2 regions of the Micromonospora sp. CA-248212 genome follow, and region 2 is predicted to be linked to the other one. Evidence: riboswitches for the same ligand, from Rfam matches in the RefSeq annotation. Region 2 holds a riboswitch; the other holds the start of a gene.
The links. A riboswitch is a leader RNA that binds a small molecule or an ion and turns the genes downstream of it on or off. The one in region 2 is predicted to bind S-adenosylmethionine.
Positions count from the first base shown of each region.

Region 1: linked by a shared signal. The riboswitch ahead of ACQP03_RS11375 (ABC transporter substrate-binding protein) and the one ahead of thrC (threonine synthase) in region 2 are both predicted to bind S-adenosylmethionine.

Region 1 covers NZ_CP192023.1:2,322,810-2,328,188, reverse strand. The annotation lists gene ACQP03_RS11380 (amino acid transporter) at 1-1,402, shown strand, start outside; SAM riboswitch class IV at 1,489-1,600, shown strand; gene ACQP03_RS11375 (ABC transporter substrate-binding protein) at 1,918-2,757, shown strand; gene ACQP03_RS11370 (amino acid ABC transporter permease) at 2,803-3,576, shown strand; gene ACQP03_RS11365 (amino acid ABC transporter ATP-binding protein) at 3,573-4,307, shown strand; gene ACQP03_RS11360 (hypothetical protein) at 4,317-5,379, opposite strand, start outside.
Region 2 covers NZ_CP192023.1:6,757,434-6,762,812, reverse strand. The annotation lists gene ACQP03_RS31825 (hypothetical protein) at 1-98, opposite strand, end outside; gene ACQP03_RS31820 (DoxX family protein) at 484-927, shown strand; gene ACQP03_RS31815 (ArsR/SmtB family transcription factor) at 1,036-1,341, opposite strand; gene ACQP03_RS31810 (DMT family transporter) at 1,433-2,401, shown strand; SAM riboswitch class I at 2,469-2,604, shown strand; gene thrC (threonine synthase) at 2,615-3,901, shown strand; gene ACQP03_RS31800 (GNAT family N-acetyltransferase) at 4,138-5,157, shown strand; gene paaN (phenylacetic acid degradation protein PaaN) at 5,208-5,379, shown strand, end outside.

The DNA of each region.
Region 1 (5,379 bases), 2.8 Mb from region 2:
GGCCATCGGGATCGCCGTCGTCCTGGTCGCGGTCTACCTGACGCTGAATGCGGTGGTGATCGCCGACGCGCTGTGGCGGGTGGTGAGCCACCCGAGCGCGGTCGGGGACTGGACGAACGCCCTGACCACCGGACACGGGGATCCCCTGCTGGTGGTCGGGCTGTCCCTGCTCGTGTTCCCGAAGCTGGCGCTGGGTCTGTCCGGTTTCGAGACCGGGGTGGCGGTGATGCCGCACATCCGAGGGGACCGCCAAGACTCGGAGGACCGGCCGTTGGGCCGCATCCGGGGCGCGCGGCGGCTGCTCACCACGGCCGCCGCGACGATGAGCGTCTTCCTGATCACCAGCAGCGTGACCACCACCGTGCTGATCCCGCCCGAGGCCTTCCGGCCGGGCGGGGCCGCCAACGGCCGGGCACTGGCCTACCTGGCCCACCAGCATCTCGGCGGGGTGTTCGGCACCGTCTACGACCTCTCCACCATCGCGATCCTCTGGTTCGCGGGGGCGTCCGCGATGGCCGGGCTGCTGAACCTCGTACCCCGGTATCTGCCCCGCTACGGCATGGCGCCGACGTGGGCTCGCGCGGTCCGGCCGCTGGTCCTGGTGTTCACCGGCGTGGCGTTCCTCATCACGATCATTTTCTCCGCCAGCGTCGACGCGCAGGGCGGCGCGTACGCCACCGGGGTTCTGGTGTTGATCACCTCGGCGGCGACGGCCGTGACGCTCGCGGCGCGGCGGCGGCGTCAGCGCGGTCGCGCGGTCGCGTTCGGGGTCATCACGGTGGCGTTCGTCTACACCACCGTGGCGAACGTGGCAGAGCGGCCCGACGGCGTGAAGATCGCCGCCTGCTTCATCGGCGCGATGATCCTGGTGTCGGCGCTGTCGCGGGTGTCGCGGGCGTTCGAGCTGCGGGTCGACCGCGTCCAGCTCGACGAGCTGGCGAGCGCGATGATCGACGAGCGCTCCGGACGTCGCATCCGCCTGGTCGCGCACGAGCCGGAGCGCCGCGACCTCGCGGAGTACCGCGACAAGCTGGCCCAGACCATGGCGGACAACGACTTCCCCGACGACAGCGACGTGATCTTCGTCGAGGTCCGGGTCACCGATCCGTCGGACTTCGAGACGGGGTTGCTGGTACGCGGCAGCGTGGCGCACGACCGTTTCCCGGTGCTCAGCCTGGCCAGCTCCTCGGTGCCCAACGCGCTGGCCGCGCTGCTGTTGGAGATCCGCGACCGCAGCACGCGCCGCCCCCACATCTACTTCGAGTGGACCGAGGGCGGCCCGGCCCGCAACGTGCTGCGTTACCTGGCGTTCGGGCAGGGCGAGATCGTCTCGGTCACCCGGGAGATCCTGCGCCGCCAGGAGCCGGACCGGACGCGCCGGCCCCACGTGCACGCCGGCTGACCGGCTCGCCGAGCGCGGGTCGCGGCCGGTGAGGGTGGTCATATCGGCTGGACGACCGACCGGTGGCTGCTGCTAGCCTCGGCGCAGGTCATGAGTGCCAGCGCGAAGCCCCGGCTCGCTGGCCGGCAACCCTCCTCCGCGGTGGGGTGCCCCGGGTGAAGACCAGGCACCGGCGGGACGTCGGTGCAAGCGTGGCCTGGCACCCAGGTCAGCACCAAGACCCGGGAGACCGCATGCACATCCTCAGCCCCACGCCACCGGCCAGCCGCCGTACGCCGGCCCTGACCCGGCGCCGCCACGTGGACCTGATGCGAATGCGCAGCGCGGCGTGTACCGCCGCCTAAAGCGCTAACCCCTCCCCACCCCGCCTCACCCTTCTTCGCGTCGATCATGAAGTTGTTGCCCGCCTGACCGGCGTGTCGCGGCAATAACTTCATGGTCGACGGGATCGACGCATCCCTTTGGAGTTAGTTATGCGTATTTCTTCTCGTTTTGTTGCTGTTGGGGTTTCTTTGTTGACCGTTGGTTTGCTGGGTGCCTGCTCTGACGGGGGTGACTCTTCGGCGGGTGGCGGCGGGAACCCGTACGGTCTGGCGCAGCCGGGTGTGCTGCGGGCCGGCACGCTGACCGACGCCCCGCCCAACGTGTACCTCAAGGACGGCAAGTTCACCGGCTTCGACAACGACCTGCTGACCGCCGTGGCCGGCAAGCTCGGCCTGAAGGTGGAGTTCGTCGGCACCGACTTCTCCGCGCTGCTCTCCCAGGTCAACAACCACAAGTTCGACGTCGGAAGCTCCTCGATCACCATCACGGAGGCGCGCAAGAAGACCGTCGACTTCGGCAACGGGTACGACTTCGGCTACTTCGGGCTGGACGTGCCGGCCGGCTCGCCGATCAAGGGATTCGACCAGCTCACCGGCGAGCGTGTCGTGGTGGTGCAGGGCACCGTCCAGGACGACTACGCCACCGGCAAGCAGCTCGACCCGGTCCGCGTGCCGGACTACAACGGCGCGATCAACCAGCTCAAGGCGGGCACGGCCGACGCCTGGATCGCACCGGCCGAGATCGGCGAGAAGTCCGCCGCCGACAGCAACGGCAAGATCACCGTGGCGGCCAAGCAGCTCAGCCCGGCGCCGACCGCGTACGCCGTCGCCAAGGGCAGCGACAAGCTGCGCGAGGCGCTGAACAAGGCCCTCGACGAGGTCATCGCCGACGGCACCTGGAGCCGGTTGCAGGCGCAGTACTACCCGGGCCGGCCGATCCCGGCGGACTTCAAGCCGGGCAGCGGCAAGGCGACAGCCCCGTCCGCGTCCGGGTCGGCGCAACCGTCGGCGTCCGCGTCGGCCGCCTCCTGAGCGGCCGGCGGTGACGAGCGAGCAGGGCGGCAGGAGAGGCGAACGATGGATCCGTTGAGCACCCTCTGGGAAACGTTCTTCGACGTCGACGCGATGCGCGAGGCGTTGCCCGAGATGCTGACCGTCGGGCTGCCCAACACGCTGATCCTGGCGGTCTCCGCCGCCCTGCTCGGCACGGTGCTGGGTCTGCTGCTGGCCGTGGCCGGCATCTCCCGCAGTCGGTGGCTACGCTGGCCGGCGCGCGTCTACACGGACGTGTTCCGAGGGCTGCCGGCCGCGGCGACGATCCTGCTGATCGGCGTCGGGTTGGCGCCGCTGGGCATGCGGGTCTGGGGACCGGAACCGTACCCGCTGGGCATCCTCGCGCTGTCGCTGATCGCCGCCGCGTACATCGGGGAGATCTTCCGCTCCGGCATCCAGTCGGTGGAGGCCGCCCAACTGGAGGGCGCCCGGGCGCTCGGCTTCTCCTGGGCCGACGCGATGCGGCTGGTGATCATCCCGCAGGGCATCCGGCGGGTGCTGCCCGCCTGGGTCAACCAGCTCATCGCGCTGATCAAGGACTCCAGTCTGGTGTACTTCCTCGGCCTGGTGGCCAGCCAGCGCGAGCTGTTCCGGATCGGGCAGGACTACGCGGCCACCACCGGGAACGAATCCGCGCTGCTGCTGGCGGGCCTGTTCTACCTGGCGTTGACCGTCCCGCTGACCCACCTCGTCAACTGGATCGACCGGCGGCTGCGCCACGGCCGCCCGGCCACCGCGCCGGACGACGAGGACGACGACACGGCGCTGCCCGCCACGACGCAGGGAGACCGGCGATGACCACGACCTCGGTGAGCGTGCAGGCGCGCGACGTCCACCTGGCCTTCGGGCCGAACCGCGTGCTGCGCGGCGTCGACCTGACCGTGCCCCGCGGCGCGACGGCCTGCGTGATCGGACCGTCCGGTTCGGGCAAGTCCACCCTGCTGCGTACGCTCAACCGCCTCATCGAACCCGACCGCGGCGACGTGCTGCTGGACGGACGCAGCGTGCTGCGGGACGACCCGGACGCGCTACGCCAGCGGGTCGGCATGGTGTTCCAGCAGTTCAACCTCTTTCCGCACCTGAGCGTGCTGCGCAACGTCACGCTGGCGCTGCGCCGACTGCGCAAGCTCGGCCAGGACGAGGCGGTCCAGGTCGCCCGCGCGCAGTTGGAGCTGGTGGGGCTCGCCGGCAAGGCCGACGCCCGGCCCGCGCAGCTCTCCGGCGGTCAGCAGCAGCGGGTGGCGATCGCCCGGGCGCTGGCGCTGCGACCCGAGGTGATGCTCTTCGACGAGGCCACCTCGGCGCTCGACCCGGAGCTGGTCAAGGGGGTCCTCGGGGTGATGGCCGACCTGTCCGCCGCCGGAATGACCATGGTGGTGGTCACCCACGAGATGGGCTTCGCCCGGCAGGTCGCCGACACCGTGGCCTTCATGGACCGGGGCGTGGTGCTGGAGGCCGGCCCGCCGGAGCGGATCTTCGAGGGGGCCGAGCATCCCCGGCTGCGAAGCTTCCTCGCCCAGGTGCTCTGAGGAGACCGCTCAGCCAGCCTGGTGGCGCAGGTGCGCGGCGAACGCCTGCAGGTCGCCGAGCAGTTCCAGGATGGCGTTGCGGTAGGCCACCGACGCCCACAGGTGCAGCTCCTCGTCGTCCAGCCCGCCGAACGCGAGCGACAGCGCCTTGCGGCGACGTCGGTCGAGCACCTTGTGCGGGCGCGCGAGCAGGTCACCCTCGCGCCGCAACGCCTGGAGGTAGGCGGCCACCGCCTCCTGGTAGTGCCGCCCGGCGACCCGTTCCAGCAGGGTGAACTCGAAGACGTTCAACGCCGCCTCGGAATCCCAGTACGCGCTGTCGCGCACCGGCGCGCTCGCCACGTGCCGGCCCATGGCGTGCCGGGCCTCGTAGAGCAGCAGCACACCCCGGCCGGTGGTGCTCAGCGGCCGGCGCGGCGTCGGCAGCCGCAGCGTCCGCACCGGCGCGGCGGCGGTCAGGTCCACCGCACCTGCGTACGTCGGCAGGCGCTGCGTCGTCGACGCCGGCTCGGGCAGCAGGCAGGCCAGCTCCTGGTAGGGCACCGGGCCGCCGGAGGGCAGGGCGCGTACGGTCGCCTCGTGCAGCTCGCCGAGCGGCCGGTCGTCCGGGGGACGCCCCGGCGGCAGCGTGAGCACGAGGCCGTTGGCGCCGGGCACGGGCACAGCCAGCACGCAGGAGTTACGCAGGAACGCCCAGGTCGCCGCCGCTTCGCGGATACCACTCGCCACGGCCTGCGCGTCCGCCCGCCAGTCCTGGGCGATCCGTAGCCGCCGCGCCAGGTCGGCGGTGGCCGCGCCGTCGTGCGGATACAGCTCCCGTACGGCCCGGGGCAGCGACCCGGGGCGCAGCGCCAACGGGTCACCGGTGGGCGCGGGCACGGCGTGCCTCGGGCAGTCGGCGTCGGAGTGCGGGTCACCGTCGACCGCGTGGCAGTCGCCCAGCCAGCTCGCCCCGGGTGGTCCTGGCGGACGGGCGAACGCCAGGTGGGGCAACCGTCCGGTACGCAGGACCGTCTCGTACTGCGGCCGGGCGCGACCGGCCCGCAGCCCGTCCAGCGGCAGCACGGGGGCG
Region 2 (5,379 bases):
TCGGTTGCCTCGACGGCGGCGCGAATCTGCTGCTGGGTGGCATTTCCTTGATCCGCAGCCTGTGCGAGCGCCGCCTTGACTTCCTCGATGCTCGCCATGCGCGCCTCCCGACCTTCGATGCGAAGCGATGTCGCGCCGCGTGTCGAAGCGGACACTATCCGACATCTGCGCGCTGCCGCAGTCCCGGCTGCCAGGTCGAGGCGCTGCCCCCGCGCCCCTCGGCGGCAGCGCTTGCCCCATTTTCAGGGCAGCTCGACAGGGTGTACGGACACCACGCCAGCCGGTACGTTGAGGGCTCGGGAGCGCTCCCAGCGTCGGTGACGGCCATCGTGGTGGGCGGTCAAAACAGGGCAAATCGCAGCTTCGGCCTCGCGCGCTTCAGGTTCTTCCGCCGGGGATTTTCCCACTAGCAAGGAATTTATTAACATCGATGGCTTGAGGCCCCACCATGGAAGAGGTCTGTTCCCTTCGATGGAGGTCTCCATGAACGTCTCTCGGCTCGGCGGGCCGACCCTGTCCCTCTTCCGCATCGTGATCGGCCTGCTGTTCACCCTGCACGGCCTCGCGTCGGTCTTCGGGTTGTTCGGCGGCAACTCGACGACCGGCAAGGCCATACCGCTCGGCACCTGGCCGGGCTGGTGGGCCGCCCTGATCCAGCTCATCTGCGGCGCGCTGGTGCTGGTCGGACTCTTCGCCCGACCCGCCGCGCTGCTCGCGTCCGGCTCGATGGCGTACGCCTACTTCGTCGTGCACCAGCCGGACGACCTGCTGCCGCTGCGCAACGGCGGTGAGCTGGCAGCCCTCTTCTGCTGGTCGTTCCTGCTGGTCGCGACGCTCGGCGCGGGCCCGTGGGCGCTCGACTCGGTGCTCTTCAAGCGGCGTGCCGAGGTGCCGTCGATGGCCGAGCCCAGCCCGGTCAACGCCTGACCGACCCGTAACGCGCGTCGCCGGAGCCTCGGCGTGTCGGCTCCGGCGACGCGTGCGCGGACGGGTCAGCCAAAGGGCGTGGACAGGTCAGTCAAGGGCGTGGACGGGTCAGGCCGCAGGGCGGGGAGTGAGGACCGCGTCCAGGAGGCCGGGGTAGAGCTTGTCCACCTCGTCGCGGCGCAGCCGGACCAGGCGGCTCGTGCCGGCGGCCCGGGTACGCGTCAGGCCGGCCTCGCGCAGCACCTTCAGATGGTGGCTCCGGGTCGCCTTCGAGACGCCGAAGTCGAAGCTGCCGCAGGCCGCCTCGCCGCCCTCGGCGAGCGCCCGGACGATCTGCAACCGCACGTCATCGGCGAGCGCGGCCAGTACGGCGGTGACCGGTACGGCGGTCAGGTCGGGTTCGTGCAGCTCCATGTGACCAGCCTAACCCTTGTTCGACAACGATCGAACAACACCCTAAGGTCGGTGTTGTTGGTTCGAAGATACTCGAACATTGGAGCTGACGATGCGATCCCGCGCCGCCGCCTACCCGCTGCTCGCCGCGCTCGCCTGGGGTGCGATGTTCCCGATCCTGGCCACCGCGCTGGCGAGGGTCGACCCGCTCAACCTGACCACCGCCCGCTATCTGTTCGCCGCCGTCATCCTGGTCGGCATCCTGCTGTTCCGCGAGGGGTCTGCCGCGCTGCGCCTCGGCGGTCGGGGAGTCGAGGTGGTGGTGCTGGGTGTCGTCGGCTTCGCCGGCTTCAACCTGCTCACCAACCTGGCCCTCGAACACGCGGCCCCGCAGCAGATCTCCCTGTTCGTGGCGACCACCCCGATCATCACCCAACTGGTCCGGTGGGCCCGGGACGGCGTACGGCCGAAGCCTGCCCTGCTGACCCTCTCCCTGGTGGCGCTCCTCGGCGTCGGCCTGGTGATCACCCGCGGAAGCCTGGCCGGGCTCGGCCAGTTCGGTCTCGGCGGCCTCATGATGATCGGCGCGGTGCTCGGCTGGGCCATCTACACCCACGGCGCGACCCGGTTCGGCGCGTGGTCACCGCTGCGCTTCACCACGCTGACCGCGCTCGCCGGCACGGCCGCCATGGTGGTCGCGAGCATCGGCGCCGACGCCGTCGGGTGGCAGCACGCGCCGGCCGCCGCCGACCTGGTGGCGGTCACCCCCCAACTGGCGTACGCGGTGCTCGTCGCCGCCGTCGTCGCGGTGCTGGCCTGGAACACCGGCGTGCAGCGGCTGGGCGCGGCCAACGCCGCCCTGTTCATGAACCTCGTCCCGGTGACCACGTTCGTCGTGCAGATCGCCCGTGGCTACCGGCCGGAGGGGGTCGAACTGGTCGGCGCGGCGATCACCATCGCCGCCCTGGTCGCCGCGAACCTCGCGGCGCGCACCCGCACCCGGCCCTCGTCGTCGCCCCGGTCGACGGCGGTCACCGATCCCGTCGCGGTAGTCGACCCGGTGGCGGTGGCGGCCCGCTGACCCACTGGCTGGGATGCCCGGTGGAGGCGCCGGGCAACGTTGCCTAGACTTGACGGCACAACTACATACCTCATCCAGAGGGGCTGAGGGATACGGCCCGACGACGCCCCGGCAACCACCCCGCGCGCTCACCGCTGAGCGACCCGCGGGGCAGGTGCCAATTCCGTCCCCGCCGCACCGTGCGATGCGGGGAAAGATGAGAGGACTCTCGACATGACGTCGACGCTCGCCGCCTCCGGCATCGACACCTCCGCCAGCCCCGCCCGCGCCCTCGTCTGCCGCGCCTGTTCGGCCCGCTACCCGCTCGCCGCCCAGCACGCCTGTTACGAGTGTTTCGGTCCGCTGGAAGTCGACTACGACACCGCGGCCCTCGCCACGGTCACCCGCGAGCAGATCGAGGCCGGCCCGGACAACATCTGGCGGTACGCCGCGCTGCTGCCCGCCGGGCAGGACCCGGCCACCCGGGTCACCCTCGACCCGGGGCTGACCCCGCTGGTGGCGGCCCCGCACCTCGCCGCCGAGCTGGGCATCACCGCGCCGCTCTGGGTCAAGGACGACAGCGCCAACCCGACCCACTCGTTCAAGGACCGGGTCGTCTCGGTGGCGCTGACCGCCGCGAAGGCGCTCGGGTTCACCCGGTTCGCCTGCGCCTCCACCGGCAACCTGGCCAACTCGGTGGCCGCGCACGCCGCCCGCGCCGGCGTGCCCTCGATCGTCTTCATCCCCAGCGACCTGGAGCAGGGCAAGGTCATCACCACCGCTGTGTACGGCGGCGAACTGGTCGCCATCGACGGCTCGTACGACGACGTCAACCGGCTCTGCGGCGAGCTGGTGGAGACCGACGAGTTCGAGGACACGGCGTTCGTCAACGTGAACGTCCGGCCGTACTACGCGGAAGGCTCCAAGACCCTCGGGTACGAGGTGGCCGAGCAGCTCGGCTGGCGGATCCCCGCCCAGGTGGTCATCCCGATGGCCAGCGGCGAGCTGCTCACCAAGATTGACAAGGCCTTCTCCGAGCTGGTCGAGATCGGCCTGGTCGAGGCCCCGGCGGGCGGCTGGAAGGTGTTCGGGGCGCAGTCGGCCGGCTGCAACCCGATCGCGACGGCCCTGCACGCCGACACCGACACGATCATCCCGGTCAAGCCCACCGGCATCGCCAAGTCGCTCAACATCGGCGACCCGGCCGCCGGCCTCTACGCCCTGGAGGCGGTGCGCCGCACCGGCGGGTGGATGGAGTACGCCGACGACGACGAGATCCGCGCCGGCATCCGCGACCTGGCCCGTACCACCGGGGTGTTCGCCGAGACGGCGGGCGGCGTCACCGCGGCGGTGCTGCGCAAGCTGGTCGAGTCCGGCCGGCTCGACCCCACGGCGGAGACGGTCATCTTCAACACCGGCGAAGGACTGAAGACGATCGACGCGGTGGCCGCCCAGGTCGGCCCGACCCACCAGATCAAGCCGTCCCTGCGTGCCGCCCGCGACGCCGGCCTGCTCGGCTGAATCCACCGGGTGACTGGATTTTCGCTGTGAGTGTGGAAAACCCGCCGCGCAGGACTTGACGGCAGGAACCGGACGGCGCAAGATGCTCCGTGCGGGAGGGCATTTCGCCGAAGACTTTTGAAGTTCTTGCGACCCAACGCCGGAGGCGTTGTGCGAGTGTCCCTCCCGACCACGTCCGACAGGGCCAGCGAAAATTCGCTGGCCCTGTCGCTTTTGCACCTGCCAGGCTCGCCCACATGAGCATCACGATCGCGCCGTTCGACGGCACCGACCGGACCGCGGTCGACGAGGCGTACCGGATCGGAGCGGCGGCCACCGAGGCCGACCTGCCCGACTTCCCGCCGTCCTGCCGGCAACGCTTCGACGCCCAATTTCACACCCCGATGCCCGGCACCCGCTCCCTCTGGGCGCTGGCCCGGCTGGACGGGGTGCCCGCCGGTTACCTTCAGCTCGACCTGCCGCAGCTCGACAACACCGACAACGCCACCGCCGAGCTGACGGTCCGTCCGGACCTGCGTCGCCGGGGCGTCGGCCGGGCCCTGCACGAGTACGGGGTACGCCTGCTCCGCGAGCACGACCGCAAACGGGTAGTCGTGATGGCTGTCGCCGCGCTGCCCGGCGGTCCGGCCCGACCGGCGGCGGGCGCGGCGTTCGCCACCGCGATGGGCGCGCACTCCGCGCTGGCCGAGGTGCGCCGCCGGCTGGCCATCGCCGACATCGACCGGGTCGCGCTGCGAGCGGCCCTGGCCGAGGCCCAGCCCCGCGCCGAGGGCTACCGGTCCGTCTCCTGGCAGGGCACCACCCCGCCGGAGTACCTGGCGGACATCGCCTACCTGGACGGCCGGCTCATGACGGACGCGCCCATGGGCGACGTGCAGTGGGAACCCGAGCAGGTCGACGCCGAGCGCATCCGGGGCAACGAACGCGCCCTGGACGCCCGGGGTCGGCGGCGCTACCACCTCGCGATGCGACACGAGGCGTCCGGCCGGCTGGTCGCCTGGACCCTGCTCGACGTGGGCGCCTCCGTCGACTGGCACGCGTACCAGCAGATCACCCTCGTCGACCCGGCCCACCGTGGTCACCGGCTGGGCCTCATCGCCAAGGCCGAGAACCTGCACCACCTGCTCACCCACGAGCCCGCCGTACGCGTCATCGACACCTGGAACGCGGCGAGCAACAGCTACATGGTGGCGATCAACGAGCAGCTCGGGTTCCACCCGGTGGACGCCTGGGACAACTGGCAGCTCACTCTCTGACGGGTATCCGCCGCTACTGCTCGCGGACCTTGCTCAGGCATGATGGCGGCATGACGGAGACCCCGCATCCCCTGTACGACAGGCACGCCGACACCCTCAACCGTGCGCTGACCGCGATCACGGAGCGGGGCTACTGGTCCGCCTATCCCGAGTCCCCCAGCCCCCGGGTGTACGGCGAGACCGCCGCCGCCGACGGCAAGGCCGCCTTCGAGGCGTACCTCG